DNA from 2 places in the Undibacterium sp. WLHG33 genome. Region 2 is predicted to be linked to the other one. Evidence: predicted binding sites of a transcription regulator. Region 2 holds the regulator's gene; the other holds the start of a gene.

Region 1 (3,425 bases), 810 kb from region 2:
GACGACTACCTTGTCTACAACTATAACCGCTTCCAGGCATGCCGCTTCGGCCTCGACGGAACCGTGGTGCATCCTAAGACTTATGTCGGTTGTTCATTACGCGAAGACATTTTAACCAGTCTGCGACGCATGGAACCTTATGCTGCAACGCTCGGCAGCCAGGAAGCTCTCTCGCATTTGGAACAAATTACGCATGAAGGCAACGACGCCCATTATCTTCGTCATCAATATGATGAAAGTGGCAGTACAGAAGGAGTGGTCAATGCCGCAATACAGCGCTTTCGTCAGGCCGTCTGATGCGCATACATCCGAATAGGTGACGATGATCAGTTGAACAAATCAATTTGCAATTGCTTTGTTTTGTCTTCATCTGCTCCAGCTTTAGATAAATTGCTGGCCTTCACGCCGAGCAATCGCAGTTTTTGATCCAAAGGTAAGCGGCGTACACACTCACCGGCATACCGGCGGATCACTTCTGCGCTTGCCGTTGTCGCTGGCAATCGGATGTCCCGGGTCGCAACGCGGAAATCCGCATACCGGACCTTGATGCCTATCGTGCGACAGACATAGCCTTTATTTCTGAGATCGTTGCTCACACGCTTACAGAGATCGGTAAAGATGACCGACAGCGTTTCGCGATCACGATGTGCATGCAAGTCACGCTCAAAAGTCGTCTCACGACTAATCACTTTAGGGGCCGAACTTGTCGTGATTTCCCGCTCGTCGATACCGCGCGCACTGTTATACAACCATAGCGCATAATTTCGCCCGAAGGTATTCTGCAGCAACTCTGGATCTGCATCAGCCAATTGCCCGATGGTGACGATATTCAGGCGCAGCAACTGTTCCGCCGCTTTTGGGCCGATGCCATTTATTTTCTTTACAGGTAAAGGCCATATCCGTTGCGGGATATCGGCCTCATTTAAAATCGTCAAACCATTGGGTTTGTCTAACTCGGAACCGATCTTGGCCAGTAACTTGTTCGGTGCGACACAAATTGAGCAGGACAAGCCCGTTGCCGCGACGACCGCTTGTTTAATTCTTGCAGCGAGCGTCGCCGATTCTTCAGGAATGCTGCTCAAATCAATATAGATTTCATCGATACCCCGGTCTTCAATCTCAGGCGCGATACTGGCAACGGCATTTTTAAACAACCTCGAATAATGGCGATAAGCATCAAAATTCGCTGGCAATAAAAACGCATCCGGGGCTAATTGCGCCGCTTTCATCAGACCCATCGCAGAAAAAACACCAAGTGCGCGCGCTTCATATGTAGAGGTGGTCGCAACACCACGGCCCGCATAATTTTTCAGGTAAAAAAACCGGCGACTGCCATCTGCATCAACGATAGGCGCATACTCCTGACGCCCGCCGATCACAACCGGATGCCCTTTCAGTTCCGGATAACGCAACAGCTCTACGGATGCATAAAATGCATCCATATCTAAATGCGCAATGCGGCGCGTATGAATCAACTCAGGATTCAGCGTTGAAGTCGGCGTCATAATGACAATAGGAAGAAGGTTGCATCTGCGATGGACAAGACGTCAGTAACCCGGACATCTGATTTTCCTGTACGGGATACATTGATTGAAATCTCAATGAATGAAATTTTGAGCCTGCGTATCATTGTTCTGAATATGTCTATTTTATCCGTTTTTTGTCACAAAACTGTATAAACATACAGTTAATTACACCTTTTTTGCGCCAGATCAGCGATGACAAAGCGCAAAAATTACGTCACTATCTGAGAATTTTCCTTTCCTCCTGCTTCAGCATGAAAAAAACTTTCTCCTTTCTCTCCAGACTCATTTCCGCGTGCGCTATTGGTCTTGCGTTCAACCTTGCACATGCTGACGTTGCCAGGCCATATGATGAAACCGCCGACGCGCCCGCCGCAGTCGCCAGGGCACTGACACAGGCACAGGCCAGCAACAAAAAAGTGCTGGTGATTTTCGGTGCGAACTGGTGCAAGGATTGTCTGGAGCTCGACCGCTCTATGCAAGGACAAAGCGCTGCGCTGATCGCCAGTAAATTCATCGTGGTGAAAGTGGACGTCGGTCAGTTTGATAAAAACCTGACGCTGGCAAACAGTTACGGCAATCCGATTAAAAAAGGTATTCCTGCTGCTGTCGTATTAAAAGCAGATAACAGTGTCTTATTTGCCTCTAAAGGTGGCGAATTATCAAATGCGCGCAAAATGAGTGAACAAGGCGTGTATGATTTCTTCAATCAGATCGTGACGCAGCACCCTTAATCACAACTGCGGCTGTCATCTGAGACATGCATCGCCGGCGTTGCCGGTCAGGGGCAGAATAGCGGTTTTACGTTGATCGCCCCTTTTTTCTGTCCGTTTTTTCTGTCTATTTTTAAGCAAGCAGATGTCTGTCACACCACCGCCACCGAATCCGCTTGCTGCAGAGATCACGGCAGCAGAGCTGAAAGCGCTGCAGGCCAGTCAGACCTTGCTGAATAATTTTTCGCGCTTTCTGCCAGCAGTCTTTTTCCAGTATCAGCGTTTTTCAGACGAACGCTTTTGTTTCAATTACGCGAGCGATGCGGTCGAACGCTTGTTTGAATTTACTGCGGCGGAACTGTGCGCAGACATCAATATTCTGTTCAGCAAAGTCCATCCGGCAGATCTGCCTGCATTCATGCTCAGCGTGCGTACCGCTGCGAAAGACCTGCGTCTGTGGACGCATGAATTCCGCATCGTTCTCAGGAATGGCGAGGAACGCTGGATGGCGGGCGAGGCCAGCCCGGAACGCCAGGAAGATGGCAGTCTGCTGTGGCACGGCTGTTTCATGGATCAGACCCGGAGTAAAAAAACTGAACAGAATTTAATCACCGCCGAACAACAGCGACGCCTCGTGATGCAGGCGTCAAATCAGGGTTTGTACGACATCAATTTGAACACCGGCGCCGCCACCTTCAGCCCCGAATACAGCAACATGATCGAACACTCGATCGACGAGTTTGCCGATCCGTTTGCATTCTGGGATTACTTCTGGAAACACAGTATCCATCCGGATGATGTAGATGCTGTCAGAAATGCCTATCGGACTCATTTTGCGTCCAAAGGAAAAACCGATTACCACGCCGAGTTCCGGCAGAAAAACCGTGCCGGTGAATGGCGCTGGATTATGTCGCTGGGGGCCGCCGTTGAATGGGATGAAAATCAACGTGCTGTTCGTATTGTCGGCACCCATATCGACATTACGGAACGCAAACGCACGGAAGAGCAATTACGTCTGAATCAGGAATTGTTGCGATCGAATAATGCCCGCTATAAGGAACTGGCGCGCGAACTGGAAATCCTGATCGCCAATGCACCGGTGGGCATTATGTTCGTCAGCAAAGGCGTCATCATCCGCGCCAATGATGCGCTCGCAGAATTATGCCGCTTCCCAGATGCGCAATCGATG
Region 2 (3,425 bases):
CTGGAAGATGAGCATTACGGTTTAGAGAAAGTTAAAGAGCGTATTCTTGAATATCTTGCTGTGCAGCAGCGCGTGGATAAGTTAAAAGCTCCGATTCTGTGTCTGGTCGGACCTCCGGGAGTTGGTAAAACCTCACTTGGTCAGTCGATTGCCCGCGCAACAAATCGCAAGTTTGTCCGAATGGCACTCGGTGGTGTGCGTGATGAGGCTGAAATCCGTGGGCATCGGCGTACTTATATTGGCTCGATGCCGGGCAAAATTTTGCAGAGTCTCGCCAAGGTTGGCGTTCGTAATCCTCTGTTTTTGTTAGATGAAGTCGATAAAATGGGGGCGGATTTCCGCGGTGATCCTTCTTCGGCATTGCTGGAGGTGCTGGATCCCGAGCAAAATCATACTTTCTCAGATCATTACATCGAGGTTGATTTTGATCTTTCTGATGTTATGTTTGTGGCGACGTCGAACTCTTACAACATTCCTCCGGCTTTGCTGGATAGGATGGAGGTGATCCGCCTTTCCGGTTACACCGAAGACGAAAAAACCAGTATTGCTCAACGTTATTTGCTGCCAAAGCAGATTAAAAATAATGGGCTGAAAGAGGCGGAAATCGCAGTCGCAGAAAGCGCAATCAGAGACATTATTCGTTACTACACGAGGGAGGCTGGCGTTCGTTCTCTGGAGCGTGAAATTTCCAAAATTTGCCGTAAAGTAGTCAAAATGCTGTTGCTGAAGAAGAGCGAGAAAAAGGCGACTATTACCTCTAAAAATCTGGATAAATACCTGGGGGTTCGCCGTTACGATTTCGGTGTTGCGGTAAAAGATAACCAAATCGGTCAGGTTGTCGGTCTGGCATGGACGGAAGTCGGTGGCGATCTTCTGACGATTGAGGCGGTGTCGATGCCTGGTAAAGGTGGTGTCATACGTACCGGTACGCTTGGTGACGTCATGAAGGAGTCGATCGAAGCTGCACGCACGGTGGTGCGCAGCCGTGCTCAGCGTTTGGGCATCAAGGCGGACGTTTTTGAGAAGAGTGATATTCACATTCACGTGCCTGAAGGGGCAACGCCAAAGGATGGTCCTTCGGCTGGTATTGCGATGACAACAGCGCTGGTTTCTGTGTTTACCGGAATCCCGGTAAGAGCGGATGTTGCAATGACTGGCGAGATTACGTTGCGTGGTGAGGTTCTGCCGATCGGTGGTCTGAAAGAGAAATTGCTGGCTGCACATCGCGGTGGGATTAAAACAGTTTTAATTCCAGAAGAAAATGCAAAAGATCTTGCTGAGATTCCGGATAATGTTAAAAACAAACTGGAAATTATCCCCGTGCGTTGGATAGATAAAGTGTTAGAAGTTGCTTTAGAACGACAGCCTGAACCTCTGGTGGATGCGGAGATTCCCGTTGCAGCAGGATCAGCTGAGCCTCAGGCTGATCTTGCAGTGATGAAACATTAACATTTTCCTCAATAAAAAAGCGCCCGAATTTCCGGGCGCTTTTTTTTATTAAATCTCGCTGTGTTTCAGACCCAGTTCCGCATGAGTCCGACAGCCAGCCCTTCCAATGAGAAATTCTCTTCGATTTCACTGACTCTGATTGTTGAATAGTCAGGATTTTCGGGAATTAATTCAACCGAATTCCCGGTTTTTTTGTAGCGCTTAACTGTGACGTCATCACCAATTCTTGCGACAACGATTTGTCCGTTTCGCGCGACGTCAGTCTTCTTTACCGCCAAAAGATCGCCATCAAGAATCCCCGCATCCCGCATAGACATGCCGCGGACTTTCAGTAGGAAATCCGGCTTTGCCGAGAACAGTGCAGGATCGACCTGGTAACTGGTTTCGATGTGTTCGGAGGCGAGTATTGGAGATCCGGCGGCGACGCGACCAACCAGTGGCAGGCTGATTTGGTGCAGTGCGGCTTGCATTGAAGCGGTTTGCTGACCTGTAATGTGACTCGATAACTCTGATTCCAGCAGGCGTATGCCGCGTGATGTTCCTGGAGCTATTTCGATGACGCCTTTTCTCGCAAGTGCTTGCAGATGCTCCTCGGCAGCGTTCGTTGATCGAAAGCCTAGTTCTGAGGCTATTTCAGCGCGTGTTGGAGGAAAGCCTGTATTTTGAATGGCATCTTTGATTAAATTCAGGATCTGCTCTTGTCGGGCTGTCAGCTTAAGCATTTTGTGTAAACGTAAGTCATTACGCTGTATATAAGAACAGTCTGTATTTTTATACAGTGAGATGCGAAGTGCAAGAAAATTTTATGATTATATGTAATCTTGCGCCGCCAAAGTTCCCATGCGCCGAATTGATTGAATAAAACGAAAAAGTGCGCTATCATCGTCGGCTTTCCTCTTCCTGCACTCGTCTTGACGCCGAGGCAGGCTATTTTATTGTCCACAAGGAGAATATATGCGTCATTATGAAATCGTATTTATTGTACATCCCGATCAAAGCGAGCAAGTTCCTGCGATGATCGAACGTTACAAAGCTAGCGTTGTTGCACGCGGTGGTCAGGTTCACCGTGTTGAAGACTGGGGCCGCCGTCAATTGGCTTACATGATTCAAAAACTGGCTAAAGCACATTATGTTTGCATGAATATTGAGTGCGATGCAGAAACATTGCTTGAGCTGGAAACAGCATTCAAATTCAATGATGCCGTTCTGCGTCACCTGACAGTCAAAATGAAAAAAGCTGAAACAGCACCATCTCCAATGATGAAAGCTGTTCAAAAAGAAGACGCAGCTAAAGCGCAACGCGTCGAAGCACCAGCTGCTTAATTCATTTGATTTGAAAAAGGTCGTATAAAAAACAGTGAATCAACTGACAGTGAAGGCACGTATCTTAGAGAAATCAGTGATACGGTACACGCCGGCTGGGATACCGATAGCGTCTGCGATACTGATGCACAGTTCTCAGCAGGTGGAAGCCGGAACAGGGCGATTGGTTGAATTTGAAATTCCGGCACAGGCTGCCGGTGACATTTCAGGAACATTCAATGAGTTGCCTTTAGATGTAGAGATTGCATTCACAGGTTTTTTAGCACGCAAAAATCGCAACAGCAAAAGTCTGGTATTTCATATCACTGAAATACAGGCACATTTACTAGATTAGGAGCCAAAAATGGCATTCGGTAAAAAATTTGATAAAAGCAAATTGAAGCAAAAGCGTCAACAACAAAACCCTTTGTTCAAGCGTAAAAAATTCTGCCGCTTCACAGCAGCACATGTAGAAAAAGTTGATTACAAAGATATCGACACACTGAAAGATTTCGTGCAAGAAAACGGCAAAATTATGCCAGCACGTCTGACAGGTACTAAAGCACTGTACCAACGTCAAGTTGATACAGCGATCAAGCGTGCACGCTACTTAGCGTTGCTGCCATACACTGATCTGCACACAGCGTAATTGACGACAGGTATTAGGAGAAAAA

What was found. The regulator LexA, encoded in region 2, represses DNA repair genes until DNA is damaged. The targets are predictions, from matches to a motif close to ACTGTATNNNNATACAGT.
Region 1: dinB (DNA polymerase IV) is a predicted target of LexA. The motif match lies at 1,671-1,688, and genes of this name have one in related genera.

The regions. Positions count from the first base shown of each region.
Region 1 covers NZ_CP186697.1:2,413,538-2,416,962, reverse strand. The annotation lists gene ACOTSW_RS11105 (YbdK family carboxylate-amine ligase) at 1-297, shown strand, start outside; gene dinB (DNA polymerase IV) at 327-1,505, opposite strand; gene ACOTSW_RS11095 (thioredoxin family protein) at 1,778-2,257, shown strand; gene ACOTSW_RS11090 (PAS domain-containing sensor histidine kinase) at 2,382-3,425, shown strand, end outside.
Region 2 covers NZ_CP186697.1:1,604,953-1,608,377, forward strand. The annotation lists gene lon (endopeptidase La) at 1-1,449, shown strand, start outside; gene lexA (transcriptional repressor LexA) at 1,515-2,171, opposite strand; gene rpsF (30S ribosomal protein S6) at 2,404-2,772, shown strand; gene priB (primosomal replication protein N) at 2,807-3,106, shown strand; gene rpsR (30S ribosomal protein S18) at 3,116-3,400, shown strand.